Regions from separate parts of the Neorhizobium fuzhouense genome, predicted to be linked through region 1. Evidence: predicted binding sites of a transcription regulator. Region 1 holds the regulator's gene; the other holds the start of a gene.
What was found. The regulator HrcA, encoded in region 1, represses chaperone genes, less so after heat shock. The targets are predictions, from matches to a motif close to GTTAGCACTCNCNNNNNGNGAGTGCTAAC.
Positions count from the first base shown of each region.

Region 2: a site for HrcA is predicted at 5,194-5,222, ahead of groES (co-chaperone GroES). Genes of this name have one in related genera too.

Region 1 covers NZ_JBHFFP010000006.1:111,352-118,728, reverse strand. Annotated here, with positions in the region: gene hemW (radical SAM family heme chaperone HemW) at 1-689, opposite strand, end outside; gene rdgB (RdgB/HAM1 family non-canonical purine NTP pyrophosphatase) at 697-1,341, opposite strand; gene ACEXP3_RS12720 (VOC family protein) at 1,352-1,759, opposite strand; gene rph (ribonuclease PH) at 1,776-2,492, opposite strand; gene hrcA (heat-inducible transcriptional repressor HrcA) at 2,670-3,761, shown strand; gene grpE (nucleotide exchange factor GrpE) at 3,877-4,515, shown strand; gene ptsN (PTS IIA-like nitrogen regulatory protein PtsN) at 4,634-5,098, opposite strand; gene hpf (ribosome hibernation-promoting factor, HPF/YfiA family) at 5,158-5,730, opposite strand; gene rpoN (RNA polymerase factor sigma-54) at 6,030-7,377, opposite strand, start outside.
Region 2 covers NZ_JBHFFP010000001.1:699,434-706,810, reverse strand. Annotated here, with positions in the region: gene ACEXP3_RS03550 (ATP phosphoribosyltransferase regulatory subunit) at 1-918, shown strand, start outside; gene hisG (ATP phosphoribosyltransferase) at 915-1,610, shown strand; gene ACEXP3_RS03540 (DoxX family protein) at 1,905-2,357, opposite strand; gene ACEXP3_RS03535 (hypothetical protein) at 2,538-2,906, opposite strand; gene groL (chaperonin GroEL) at 3,130-4,770, opposite strand; gene groES (co-chaperone GroES) at 4,840-5,136, opposite strand; gene chrA (chromate efflux transporter) at 5,335-6,732, shown strand; gene ACEXP3_RS03515 (TIGR01459 family HAD-type hydrolase) at 6,862-7,377, shown strand, end outside.

The DNA.
Region 1 (7,377 bases):
GCCGACTGGTCGCCATCCGGTACTATGAGTTTGCCAGCCTTGTGCAGCCCGTAAAACGGCGTGCCTTCCTCGATGGTCAGCTGGTAGAGCGACAGGTGATCGACGGCATAGGAGACCGCCTCGTTCAGTTCGCGCTCCCACGCCTCCACCGTCTGGCCGGGGCGGGCATAGATGAGGTCGAAACTCATGCGCGGAAAGATGTCTCGCGCCAGACGAATGGCTTTCAGCGCGTCGGCCACATCATGCAGCCGGCCCAGAAATTTGAGGTCACGGTCGTTCAGCGCCTGGACGCCAAGCGAGACCCGGTTGACGCCGGCTGCCCGATAGCCGCGAAAACGATCCGCCTCGACGCTGGAGGGATTGGCTTCCATGGTGACTTCAATGCCGGCGGGCACATGCCAGCGCGCGGCGATGCCATCGAGAATGGCTTCCACCGTCTGGGGGTCCATCAGCGAGGGCGTGCCACCGCCCATGAAAATGCTGGTCACGGTTTTCGGTCCGCTCAAGGCCCGCATCGCGTCCATTTCTTTCAGGAAGGCTGCGGTAAAGCGCGGCTGGTCCACCGGCTGATGGCGCACATGGCTGTTGAAATCGCAGTAAGGACACTTGGCTGCGCAAAACGGCCAGTGGACGTAAAGACCAAAACCCGGTTCGCCAGTATCGGGCAGCAGGGGGGCGTCGGTCAGCACTTGTGTGTCAGCCTTCCAGGCAGGTTTCGACAAAGATCTTGAAGGCGCGCGCGCGGTGGGAGAGGGCGTGGTCGTCACCCGGCTTCCAGCCATGCTTTTCGTCGGCGCTCATTTCGCCAAATGTGGTGTCGAACCCTTCCGGTTGAAAGAGGGGATCATAGCCGAAACCCGCCGTGCCGCGTGGCGGCCAGGCAATTGTGCCCTCCACTTCGCCGCGGAACATTTCGGTGTGGCCGTCCGGCCAGGCAAGGCAGAGCACGCTGACGAAGCGGGCGGTGCGCTCAGCCGGTGTGACAGCGCCCTTTTCGGCAAGCGCGGTTTCCACCTTCTGCATGGCCATGGCGAAATCGCGCGTGCCATCCTCGGTTTCGGCCCAGTTGGCGGTGTAGACGCCGGGTGCGCCATCCAGCGCATCGACGACAAGGCCGCTGTCGTCCGACAGCGCCGGAAGACCGGAAGCCTTGGCCGAAGCAAGTGCCTTGATGGCGGCGTTTTCCTCAAAGGTCGTGCCCGTCTCGTCCGGCTCGACGAAATTCAGCTCGGCGGCCGATTTTGCCGAAAAGCCGAAGGGGCCGATCAGGTCGGCAATCTCACGGATTTTTCCCGCATTGTGGCTGGCAACGACGATGGTGCGGGTCTCGAGCTTGCGCATCGCAAATGTCCTATTCAATGTTCCAGAGCGCGGGGCTTGCGCATTCCAAGCTGTTGCCGGCCGGATCGCGGAAATAGATCGAGCGGGCACCCTGCGGCCAGGTCACCTCGGACTCGATGGCAATGCTAGAGGCAATAAGATGCTCGACAACCTGATCGAGCGCCCGTTCCTCGACGCGAAAACAGGTATGTCCCGCACCGGTCGTGCCATGGGCGGGAACCGGCAGTGCACCTTCCGGCGCAGGCTTGATCGTTTCGGCCGCATTGAACAGCAAAAGCACGCCTTTGCCGCACCGGTAAAACACATGCCGATTGTCGGCGCGTGTGATTTTTTCGAGCCCGAGCACGCCGCCGTAAAACGCCTCGGCCGCGTCGAGATCATCCACGTAAAGCGCCGTCTCCAGAATGCCGTCGATCATCGCGCCGTTCTCCGCTTCAGGCGATCGCCTGCTTCTGCAGCGCCACCAGTTCGGCGGTGCCGGCGGTGGCGAGATCCAGAAGCTTCAACAGTTCCTCGCGGGAAAACGGCTTGCCTTCCGCCGTGCCCTGCACTTCGACAATGCCGCCGGAGCCGGTCATGACGAAATTGGCATCGGTTTCGGCAGCCGAATCTTCCAGGTAATCGAGGTCAATCACCGGCTGGCCGGCAAAGATGCCGCAGGAAATGGCTGCGACATGATCCTTCAGCACCCGATCGAGCTTGATCATCTGGCGCGTTTCCATCCACTTCAGGCAATCATAAAGGGCGATGAAGCCACCGGTAATGGCAGCGGTCCGGGTGCCGCCATCGGCCTGGATCACGTCGCAATCCACCGTGATCTGCTTTTCGCCAAGCGCTTCCAGATCGATCACGGCGCGCAGCGAGCGGCCGATCAGGCGCTGGATTTCCTGGGTGCGGCCGCCCTGCTTGCCGGTTGCGGCCTCGCGCTTCATGCGGTCGCCGGTGGCGCGCGGCAGCATGCCGTATTCGGCCGTGACCCAGCCCTTGCCGGAATTGCGCAGCCATGGCGGCGTCTTTTCCTCAAGGCTTGCGGTGCACAGAACATGCGTATCGCCGAACTTCACCAGGCAGGAGCCTTCCGCGTGCTTCGAGACATTGCGCTCGAAACTGACCTTGCGCATCTGGTCGGTTTTTCTGCCTGAGGGTCGCATATCGTTCTCCTGAAAGGATGTCTGAAGGGCGTCTTAAGGGGCTCACCGGGCTTTTGCAAAGAAAAACCCGGTACTGGCGGGTTCTTTGCTGCAGTGCCTGCGAATTCCGTTTTGCCAAAGGCCGGAGAGACATTATATTTGTCATGGAAAAGTCATTGATCGGAAGCTATGCGGCAGATGGGCGTTCACACACCGGGGGGAAGGCAGGGTGGTTCAGCCATGCTCGACGACCGTTCACGCGAAATCTTCCGGCGTATCGTCGAAAGCTATCTGGATACCGGAGAGCCGCTCGGCTCGCGCAGCCTGTCGCGGCTCCTGCCGATGTCGCTGTCGCCGGCCTCCGTGCGCAATGTCATGAGCGATCTGGAAGAGCTTGGCCTCATCTATGCGCCGCATGTCAGCGCCGGTCGGCTTCCGACCCAGACGGGGCTTCGCTTCTTTGTCGATGCCTTCATGCAGGTGGGCGATCTTTCGATCGAGGAGCAGGCCGAGATCGAGCGGCAGATCCGCGCCGCCGACCGCGCCCAGCCGATGGAAAGCCTGATGACGGAGGCGACCCGCATGCTGTCGGGCGTGTCGCGCGGCGCAGGCATCGTCATTACAGCCAAGAGCGATTCCGTGCTGAAGCATGTCGAATTCATCCGGCTGGAGCCCACCAAGGCGCTGGCGATCCTTGTGGGCGAACACAACCAGATCGAAAACCGTATCATCGAGCTGCCGGCGGGTGTTACCTCCTCGCAGCTGACCGAGGCGGCCAATTTCCTCAATGCACATCTTGCCGGCCAGACGCTGCCGGAGTTGCGCACGCAGTTGAAGACCTTGAAGGACGAGGTGCTGACGGAGCTCGATGCGCTGTCGCAGGATCTCGTCAAGCGCGGCCTTGCCATCTGGTCGGGCGATAGCGAGGAGGGCAAACCTGCCCGCCTCATCGTGCGCGGCCGGGCAAATTTGCTGGAGGGCCTGGGCGGCGCCGAGGACCTCGACCGGTTGCGGCTTCTGTTCGACGATCTGGAAAAGAAGGACAGCCTGATCGAAATCCTCGAACTTGCCGAAAGCGGGCCGGGGGTTCGCATCTTTATCGGGTCTGAAAACAAGCTTTTCTCGCTGTCGGGCTCGTCGCTGATCGTCGCGCCCTACCGCGACGAGGAGGACCGGATCGTCGGCGCCGTCGGCGTCATCGGACCGACGCGGCTGAATTACTCGCGCATCGTGCCGATGGTGGATTATACGGCCCAGCTTCTGGCCCGGCTGAGCCGCAAGCCGCTCTGACCCTTCAACCACCCCATGTCCGAAACGACCCAAGCTTAATCGGCCTGGAGTCTTGATTTTTGGGGGACAAACCTCGATATCGGGCACAAATTCCAACCCTCTACCGGAGAACGTCATGACCGACGAGACGACCAAAAACGGACCTGACGCCACAGCGAACGAGAACACGGCGGAAGCCGTGGCCGCAGCGCTGAACGAGAGCGCGACCGAGACCGCCGAGACGCAAGCGCCCGATCCGATCGAAGTCCTGAAGACGGAAAATGCCGAACTGCGCGACCGCTTCCTGCGGCTTGCCGCCGAAATGGACAACCTGCGCCGCCGCACCGATCGCGAGATCAAGGATGCCAAGTCCTATGCCGTCACGGCCTTTGCCCGCGACATGCTGGCGGTATCCGACAACCTGCGCCGGGCGCTTGATTCGATCCCGCAGGAGACGAAGGATGCCGGCGATGCGGGCCTCAAGGCGCTGATCGAAGGCGTCGACATGACGGAACGCTCCATGCTCTCGGCGCTCGAGCGCCACGGCGTCAAGAAGATCGAGCCGGAAGGCCAGAAGTTCGATCCGAACTTCCACCAGGCCATGTTCGAGATCCCCAATACGACGGTTGCCAACAATACCGTGATTCAGGTGGTGCAGGCCGGCTACGTGATCGGCGAGCGCGTGCTGCGCCCGGCCATGGTCGGTGTGTCGAAGGGTGGCCCGAAGGCCGCCGACATCGCAGAGGCAACGGCGGCATCCAGCGACAGCAACTGAGCCGACGATACCCCAGAACGACGAGAGGCCCGTTTCCGACAAGGATGCGGGCCTTTTTCATGAGCGGGGCTTGTCGTGCGGTGTGCACCCCGGCCTGCACGCAGGCGGGTGAGAAGGATCAGGCGGCGTTCGACGCCTGTTCTTCGTTGAGGAAGGCGTAGATGGCCGAAGCCGAATCGGTCGCGCGCAATTTCGCCACCAGTTCCTGGTCGCGCAGCACGCGGGCAATGCGGGACAAGGCCTTCAGGTGGTCGGCGCCGGCGCCTTCCGGGGCGAGCAGCAGAAACACCAGATCGACCGGTTCGTCGTCCAGCGCTTCGAAATCGACGGGCGTTTCAAGCCGTGCAAACAGGCCCTTGATCGAGCCGATTGTGCCGAGCTTGCCGTGGGGAATGGCGATGCCATGGCCGACGCCGGTGGAGCCCAGCCGCTCGCGCTGCAAGATGACGTCGAAGATCTCCCGCTCCGGCACGCCGGTGAGTTTGGACGCTCTTGCTGCCAGTTCCTGCAGCAATTGCTTCTTGGAATTCACCTTGAGGGCCGGGAGGATCGCATCTTGCTGCAACAGGTCTGCCAACGCCATTCTTTTCATCCTTCTGCCCCCGAAGGGGATTGGGAGTGCCCGAAGGCACTCCCGTCAGGCTATCCCTTGATACTGGCGGCGTCGATCCAGCCAATATTGCCGTCGTTGCGGCGATAAACAATGTTCAACTGCTTGCCCGGATTCCGGAAAAACAGAACGGGTTCGTCAGTCATGTCGAGCGCCATCACGGCGCTTGCGACGGTCATGGTCCTCAAAGGCTTGGAGCTTTCCGCCACGATCGTGGGCGCAAAGTCCTCCGGCACTTCGTCTGCTTCGTCAGGCACGCTGTCCATCACCGTATAGGCGATTTCGGCGTAGCCATTCTGGCTTTCGCCAGCATGGTGGTCGCGCAGCTTGCGCTTGTAGCGGCGGATGCGCTTCTCAATGCGCACAGCCGCTGCGTCGAAGCTCACCTGCGGATCATTGGCCTCGCCTGCGGCATGCAGCACGATCCCGGTGTCGAGATGAAGCTTGCAGTCCGTTGCAAATCGGGAGCCGGATTTCTCAACGATCACCTGCCCCGAATAGCCTCCGTCATAGTACTTTGTAACCGCCTCCCCGATATGGTCTTCGATCCGTTTTCTGAACGATTCGCCGATTTCCATATGCTTTCCGGATACACGCACACTCATGGAATTCTTTCCTTCTTGTCGTGACTTGCGGTGCCAGTCTACGTCAAGCGGTCCACTCATCCAAGCGTCTCTCGCATGGCTAAGCCGATTTCAATCTCGATTGCCCTTTATCAAGTGTTACCCTTGGGGCGACCCTGTGCTGAATTGCCGGTGCGGCGCGCTTCTAGCGGCGCACGCCCTGAAAGTCAACGCTTCGGGCACCACTTGTGCGGCCGCGCACGAAACCGGGGTAGGACGACAAAGGGGTCGGGGTGGCCGCTCTGCCCTTGGAGCGGCGGTCGAATCGTGAACGGACGTGATCAGCAGGCGGCAAGTTTTGCGCGGGCGCGCTTCTCGCGCCTGCGCTGCACGGAGGAGGGAATGTTCATGGCTTCCCGATACTTGGCGACCGTCCGCCTCGCCAGTTCGACGCCGGTGCTTTTCAGGCTGACGACAATATCGTCGTCGGACAGAACGGCGTCCGGGCTTTCCTTTTCGATGAGCAGCCGGATGCGGTGACGCACCGCTTCGGCCGAATGGCTGTCGCCGCCTTCGGCCGAGCTGATCGAGACGGTGAAGAAATATTTGAGCTCGAACAGGCCGCGCGGCGTCAGCATGTATTTGTTGGAGGTGACGCGGCTGACGGTCGATTCATGCATCTTGATGGCATCGGCAACCGTCTTCAGGTTGAGCGGGCGCAGGTGGTCGACGCCATGAAGCAGGAAGGCATCCTGCTGGCGCACGATCTCGGTTGCCACCTTCATGATCGTCTTTGCGCGCTGGTCGAGGCTGCGGGTCAGCCAGTTGGCCGTCTGCATGCATTCGGAGAGAAAGTTCTGGTCCTCCCCGGGCCGCGTCGCCTTTTTCGACACCGTCTGGAAATAGGCCTGGTTGACGAGAACCTTGGGCAGCGTGTCCGGGTTCAGTTCCACCAGCCAGCTGCCGTCGGTGCTTGCGCGCACGACGATATCGGGCACGATCGCCTCGGAAATTCCCGTCTGGAAGCTGGCGCCGGGACGCGGGTTCAAGGCGCGGATTTCCGCCAGCATGTCCATCAGGTCCTCGTCATCGACACCGCAGATCTTGCGCAGGCTTGCAAAATCACGCTTGGCGAGGAGATCGAGATGCGCGACCAGCGCCGCCATGGCCGGATCGAAACGGTCCTTCTGGCGCAGCTGGATGGCCAGGCATTCACTCAGCGAGCGGGCGAAGACACCGGGCGGATCAAGCGTCTGGGCAGCCGACAGGACGGCATCGACGGCTGCAGGCGTGGTGCCGAGCCGGGCGGCTATGTCTGCCATGTCGCCATGGAAATAGCCGTTCTCATCGAGCTGGTCGATGAGATGCTGGACGGTCAGCATGTCGGCCGGCCGCGATAGAAGAAACGGCGCCTGCTGCATCAGGTGGTCTTTCAGCGTGACCACGCCGGCGACGAAATCGTCGAGATCGTAGCTTTCGCCGGCATCGGCGCCCGGCATGGATTTCCACTGGCTGATCAGTTCGGGGGCGTCGGCGCCGCGCGGGGCGACGTCATCCTGGAAGACGTTTTCGAAATTGGCGTCCAGCCGCTCGCTCAGCTGTTCGTGGCGCGCCGAGCCGTTGTCGAACCAGTCGGCATCGCTGCCGCTGTCGGAAGCCTCGCTCTGCATCTCGCTGAGCGAGGGTGCG
Region 2 (7,377 bases), on a different contig from region 1:
TGCCTGCGCCACATCGAAACGGCAACCGGCACGCCAAAGCGCTATGCCTATCTCGGCCAGGTGTTTCGCCAGCGCCGCGAAGGGGCAAACGAGTTCTATCAGGCCGGCATCGAGGATCTGGGTGACCGGGACGTGGCAAGCGCCGATGCGCGCGTGGTGGTCGATGCGCTGTCATGCCTCACCAAGGTCCTGCCGAACCGGGGCCTTGCCGTCACCATCGGCGATCAGGCGGTGTTCGAGGCCGTGGTGGCAGCGCTTGGCCTTCCGGCCGGCTGGCAGAAGCGCCTCGTGCGCGCGTTTGGCCAGACGGATCTGCTGGAAGCGATGATTGCACGGCTGGCACGCCCGCAGCCCGTGTCGGGCCTGTCGGGCGAAGTGGAAGCGCTTCTGGAGGCGGGAGACGAGGCAGCCCTTGTCGCCCATGTCGAAGCGCAGATGGAGCGCACCGGCTACCTCACCAATGCCAGCCGCGCGCCGGTCGAGATCGTGCGGCGGCTCAAAGAGAAGCGCCTGCTGGCCGGCGCCTCGCTCGAACCGGCCAAGCTCGATGCGCTGAAGGAGTTTCTGTCGCTCAACGTCTCGCTGCGTTATGCGCCGGGCGTGCTTGCCGATTTCGCCCGTTCTGCCGGCCTGCCGCTCGAAAAGGCGATTGCAGGGTTTGATGCGCGGGTGGCCGCCTTTGCCAATGCCGGCGCCTCGCTTGCCGATATCACCTGGCGCGCTGCCTTCGGGCGTCCGCTCGATTATTACACCGGCCTCGTGTTCGAAATCACCGCGCGGGGCGATCATGACGTGCTGGCCGGCGGCGGGCGGTATGACCGCATGCTGACGCTGCTTGGCGCAAAAGACCATATCCCCGCCGTCGGCTTTGCCCTCTGGCTGGACCGCATCGAAAAGGCCAAGGGGGGCGCGCGATGACCATCACCATCGGGCTTCCCTCCAAGGGCCGCATGAAGGACGATGCCTCGGCGATTTTTGCCCGGGCTGGCCTTGTGATTTCGGCCATCGGCAACGAGCGCTCCTATCGCGGCCGCGTCGAAGGGGCAGACGATATCGAAATCGCCTTCCTCTCGGCCTCGGAAATCTCGCGCGAGATCGGCAACGGCACGGTGGATTTCGGCGTGACCGGCGAGGATCTCATCCGCGAGGAACTGGCGGATGCCGACCGGCGCATGGAAATTTCCGCCCGCCTGGGCTTTGGCCATGCGGATGTGGTCGTGGCGGTGCCGGACATCTGGCTCGACGTGGAAAGCATGGCGGATCTCGGCGATGTGGCGGCGGATTTTCGCGCCCGTCACGGCAGGCGCCTAGCGATCGCCACCAAATACTGGCGGCTCACCCAGCAGCATTTTTCCGGGAGCCACGGCATCCAGCTCTATCGCATCGTGGAAAGCCTCGGCGCTACCGAAGGCGCCCCGGCCGCCGGGCAGGCCGATATCATCGTCGACATCACCTCGACGGGCTCGACGCTCGTCGCCAATCATCTGAAGGTGCTGTCGGACGGCGTGATCCTCAAATCCGAGGCCTGCCTCGTGCGGGCGAGAAAGCCGGAGCACGAGGGTAATGCGACGGTCGCCAGGATTGTCGAGGCAGTGCGCGGAGCTTTGTGAGGCGGTAACGCCAGTGCCTGCCAAGCCCCCTCTGGCCTGCCGGCCATCTCCCCCACAGGTGGGGAGATCACCGTGCCGCGGCCCTCGCGTTTCCTACAACAGAAGGGATAAAAGTGCGGCAATCATCGACCTTGCTGCTCTGGCGGCGAGGGTGCTTCTTGCTGATCTCCCCACCTGTGGGGGAGATGGCCGGCAGGCCAGAGGGGGCCTGGCTGAGTGCGCCGATAAAAATTTCCCCACGAAAAAACCCGCCGGATCGCTCCAGCGGGTTTCTTTTTGCCTTGGGGGCAGGGATTAGCGGGTGGCAAGCGCCGGTGCAGCGCCGCGACGGGCATCGACCGAGTAGGCGCCGGCGCCGACGGTGGCGAGCAGGATATAAGCGCCAGCCAGCGTGAAGTTCTTCATCATCATGATGCTGTTCAGCGCGTTGATCCAGCCGAGAGCGGCATCCGGCCAGCCGGGAACGGCAACCGTGCCCGAATGGAAGACGGCACCGGTGAAGATGCAGAAGAGGGCGAGTGCCCAGCCGACGATCTTCACCTGATAGCCGGCGAGAACGGCAAGGCCGGTGACCAGTTCAAACAGGCCGGCGAGATAGGAAAGGGCGGTTGCGGCCGGCAGGCCGGCGCCGGTGATCATGCCGGCAGTGGCCGACGGATCGGCCAGCTTGCCGAAACCGGACAGGATGAAGATGAAGGAGAGGAGGATGCGGGCAAGAAGCAGGAGTGCATTGCTGGGAGTAGACATGGGAGGATCTCCGGGGGGCAGGGCCAGGTGGCCGTTAACTTTCTGACCTCTGATATGCGCCAGATCGTCTCGCCACGAAAGATGAACAATCGAAGACAAATTGTTCGATATTGATGAACGACTATCGTCAAGTCTCTTCTGCTTTACCCGAATATGATCAACAGAGAGATATGCACTCCGTCAAATTTCCTCAATTCCGTCTTTTGCTCCGCTTGCCTGCTTTGGTCGTGGAGTATGATCGCTGGGTCGCGAACTGTTGCCTAACACGTAGCCCGCTATGCCGCTCAGAATCGAAACTATGCCTTCCGATTTTATTCTTCCCACGGTGGCCAATATGCAGGCGCCTACGACAATAACGATGACTGTGATCATCTGAAGAGTGCCGGCGCGCTCAATCATGCGTGCCAGAACAGCAGCTCCCCCTGACTGTGTTCGATACAAAGCAAGAGCGATGACGACGGAGGCGCCAAGAATGATAAGACCAAAAGCAATGGTCGAATACAGCGCAATTTCGGAGAGGTAGGCGTAGGATTTGTCATCCAGGTCCATAATAAAGTCTCCCGGGAAGCGGTCAGAGCCGTTTCACGAGGATACATATTCATCGAATGAATGTGTAAACAATCTTGGAAGTCCGCTTCTTTAATGTGGAGGTCGATCTGCAGGCAATCCAAGTTTGGGCCGCACCCCACCACACAACGAAAAAAGGCGCCGGTTTCCCGACGCCTTTTCCGTAGTCTGAACCGGATGGCCCAGATGCAAGACCCAAAAGGTCTTACATCATGTCCATGCCGCCCATTCCGCCCATGCCGCCAGGCATGCCGGCCGGGGCATCCTTCTTCGGCAGTTCGGCGATCATGGCTTCCGTGGTGATCAGCAGCGAAGCAACCGAAGCTGCGTTCTGCAGGGCCGTGCGGACAACCTTGACCGGGTCGACGATACCCATGGCGATCATGTCGCCATATTCGGACGTCTGGGCGTTGTAGCCGAAGTTGTCGCTGTTGCCGTCGAGGATCTTGCCGACAACGATCGAGGCTTCGTCGCCTGCGTTTTCAGCAATCTGGCGAACCAGCGACTGCAGGGCGCGGCGAACGATGTTGATGCCGGCTTCCTGGTCGTCGTTTGCACCCTTGACGGTGATCTTCGTGGAAGAACGCAGGAGAGCGGTACCGCCGCCGGGGACGATGCCTTCCTGAACGGCAGCGCGCGTTGCGTTCAGCGCGTCGTCGATGCGGTCCTTGCGTTCCTTGACTTCGATTTCCGTCGAGCCGCCAACGCGGATCACGGCAACGCCGCCAGCAAGCTTTGCAAGGCGTTCCTGCAGCTTTTCGCGGTCGTAGTCCGAAGAGGTTTCTTCGATCTGCGCCTTGATCTGGGCAACGCGGCCTTCGATGTCGGTCTTTGCACCGGCGCCATCAACGATGGTGGTGTTTTCCTTGGTGATGGACACCTTCTTGGCGCGGCCGAGCATGTCCAGCGTGACGGACTCGAGCTTGATGCCGAGGTCTTCCGAGATCACCGTACCACCGGTCAGGATCGCGATGTCTTCCAGCATGGCCTTGCGGCGATCGCCGAAGCCCGGAGCCTTGACGGCAGCAATCTTCAGGCCGCCACGCAGCTTGTTGACGACGAGCGTTGCAAGAGCTTCGCCTTCAACGTCTTCAGCGATGATGACGAGCGGCTTGCCGGTCTGAACGACAGCTTCGAGAACAGGCAGCATGGCCTGGAGGTTCGAAAGCTTCTTTTCGTGCAGGAGAACGTAGGCGTCTTCCAGGTCAGCAACCATCTTTTCCGGGTTGGTGACGAAGTAAGGCGAGAGGTAGCCGCGGTCGAACTGCATGCCTTCGACGACTTCGAGTTCGGTTTCTGCGGTCTTGGCTTCTTCGACGGTGATAACGCCTTCGTTGCCGACCTTCTGCATGGCTTCAGCAATGTCACGGCCAACCTGTGCGTCGCCGTTTGCCGAAATCGTGCCGACCTGGGCAACTTCTTCAGACGTGGAGATCTTCTTGGCCTTGGCCTGGAGATCCTTCACGACTTCCGAAACGGCCAGATCGATGCCGCGCTTCAGGTCCATCGGGTTCATGCCGGCAGCAACTGCCTTGTTGCCTTCGCGAACGATGGCCTGGGCCAGAACCGTTGCCGTCGTGGTGCCGTCACCAGCGATGTCGTTGGTCTTGGACGCCACTTCGCGCACCATCTGGGCGCCCATATTCTCGAACTTGTCTTCCAGTTCGATTTCCTTGGCGACCGATACGCCGTCCTTGGTGATGCGCGGAGCGCCGAAGGACTTGTCGATGATGACGTTGCGACCCTTCGGGCCGAGCGTGACCTTCACTGCGTCTGCGAGGATGTCGACGCCGCGCAGCATCTTTTCGCGCGCAGTGCGGCCGAACTTGATTTCTTTAGCTGCCATGTTCAAAACTCCCGGGCATCACGCCCTTTGGTTGAATTGATAATCTGATGGAAAAGATCGGACTGAAAATCAGCCGATGATGCCCATGATGTCGGCTTCCTTCATGATCAGAAGGTCTTCGCCGTCGAGCTTCACTTCCGTGCCCGACCACTTGCCGAACAGAACGCGATCGCCAACCTTGACGTCGAGTGCAACGATCTTGCCGCTGTCATCGCGAGCGCCGGTGCCGACAGCGACGATTTCGCCTTCCTGCGGCTTTTCCTTGGCGGTGTCGGGAATGATGATCCCGCCCTTGGTCTTGGCTTCGGATTCAACGCGACGAACGACGACGCGGTCGTGAAGCGGACGGAAATTGGTGCTTGCCATTGTCTAATCCCTCGATCAAATGACCTTTACGGGCTTTGAGGAGGCCCGTGTCCCTTTGTTAGCACTCACCCCTTGGGAGTGCTAACGGCCTCGAAATAAGACCGGTGGGCGGATGAGTCAAGAACGGGCCTCTAAAAAATCTGTCGCGATTTTTGGGCCGGCCTCTGCCGTGGCGCGTCTTTGCGGCGGAGGGATGGCGTGAGCGGCCTTTCGACCCCGCCGGCGGCAAAAATCACCCCCGGCGCGGCTCCGTCGGCTGTGCCGGAAAACCCCTCGCTGAAGGAGCTGACGCTGGTCTTTGCCCGCATCGGCTGCCTGGGCTTTGGCGGCCCGGCCGGCCAGATCGCCATGATGCACCGGGCCATCGTCGAGGAGCGCCGCTGGCTGTCGGAAGACCGGTTTCTGCACGCGTTGAATTACTGCATGCTTCTGCCAGGGCCGGAGGCGCAACAACTGGCGACCTATACGGGCTGGCTCCTGCACGGCGTGCGCGGCGGAATCGTCGCTGGCCTTCTCTTCGTGCTGCCCGGGCTTTTCGTCATCATCGGGCTGTCCACCGCCTATGGGCTGTACCAGGAGGCGGGCTGGCTTGCCGGCCTGTTCTTCGGGCTGAAGGCAGCCGTCCTGTCGGTGGTGGTGGAGGCGGTGATCCGGCTCGCCGGGAAGACTTTGAAGACGCGGTTCCTGCGGGCGCTGGCGCTTCTGGCCTTTCTGGCGCTCTTCGTGCTGGCGCTGCCGTTTCCGCTTGTCGTGCTGCTGGCGGGTCTTGCCGGCCTTTTTCACGCAAGGCGCGATGAGGCCGGCTCCCTCAACCGCAGCAATGCGCGGGAAGAGATTTTGCCGTCTGCATCAGCGCGCCCGCCGCTTCTGCGCTCCATCGGCTCCCTGCTGTTCTGGATCGGCGTGTGGCAATTGCCGCTTCTGGTCCTGTCGCTGATCTCCGGCGCCGAAAGCCTTGCGGCGATGTTTGCCTTCTTTTCGAGGATGGCGCTCGTCACCTTCGGCGGCGCTTATGCGGTGCTCGCCTATGTGGCGCAGGTGGCGGTGGAAAATTACGGCTGGCTGCAGCCCGGCGAGATGCTGGACGGGCTGGCGCTTGCCGAAACCACGCCCGGCCCTCTGGTGCTCGTTCTCTCCTATGTCGGCTATCTCGTCGGTTTCCGCACCGTGCCGGGGCTCGATCCGATCGTTGGGGGAACTGTCGGCGCGCTTCTGGTGGCCTGGGCAACCTTCGTCCCGAGCTTCATCTGGATCTTTGCCGGTGCACCCTATATCGAGCGGCTGCGCGGCAATGCCGCGATTTCCGCGGCCCTCTCTGCCATTACGGCGGCCGTCGTCGGCGTCATCCTCAATCTTGCCCTGTGGTTCGGGCTGCATGTGCTGTTTGCGCGCGTCGAGCGCATCGCCCTCTTTCCCGGCTGGGCCGGCGAGGGCGCGCCCGGCCTCTGGTGGCCGGATCTGCATTCGCTCGATGCGGCCGCTGCCGTCCTCTTTGCCGTCTCGGCTTTCCTCCTGCTGCGGCTGAAACTCGGCATGGTGAAGGTACTGGCGCTTTCAGCCTCCGCCGGTCTGTGCTGGCGGCTTGCAGGCTTTTGAGCGGTTCGTTGGGCCGTCTTCTGCAGGAAGAGGCAGGGGCTTCCACGCGCGGCATGGCCTAAAACTCCTTGCCATTGCAGGCAAGCTTTGTCATGTCAGCGCCAGTTGTTGCAACGCATCAGGGTGATCATGGCAGACCGCATCAAGAACCTCAGCGCAATCACCGCTGGCTACGATCTCGTGCTTTCGGATGTCTGGGGCGTGCTGCACGATGGCATCACCGCCTTTCCGGCTGCCTGCGAAGCCCTGAAAGACGCCCGCAAGGCGGGCCTTGCCGTTGTCCTCATCACCAATTCGCCGCGGCCGGCACCCGGCGTCATCGACCAGTTGCGGGCGCTCGGCGTGCCGGACGAGACCTATGACCGCATCGTGACCTCCGGCGACGTCACCCGCAAGCTGATCGCCGAAGGACCGCAAAAGGTCTTTCTGCTCGGCCCGGAGCGCGACATGCCGCTGTTCGAAGGTCTCGATGTGACGGTGACCGGCGAGGCGGATGCCGATTGCGTTGTCTGCACCGGCTTTTTCGATGACGAACAAGAGGTGCCGGAAGACTATCACGACATGCTGCTGCGCTTCATCGGGCGTGACGTGCCGATGATCTGCGCCAATCCGGATCTGGTGGTTGAGCGCGGTCATCGCATCATC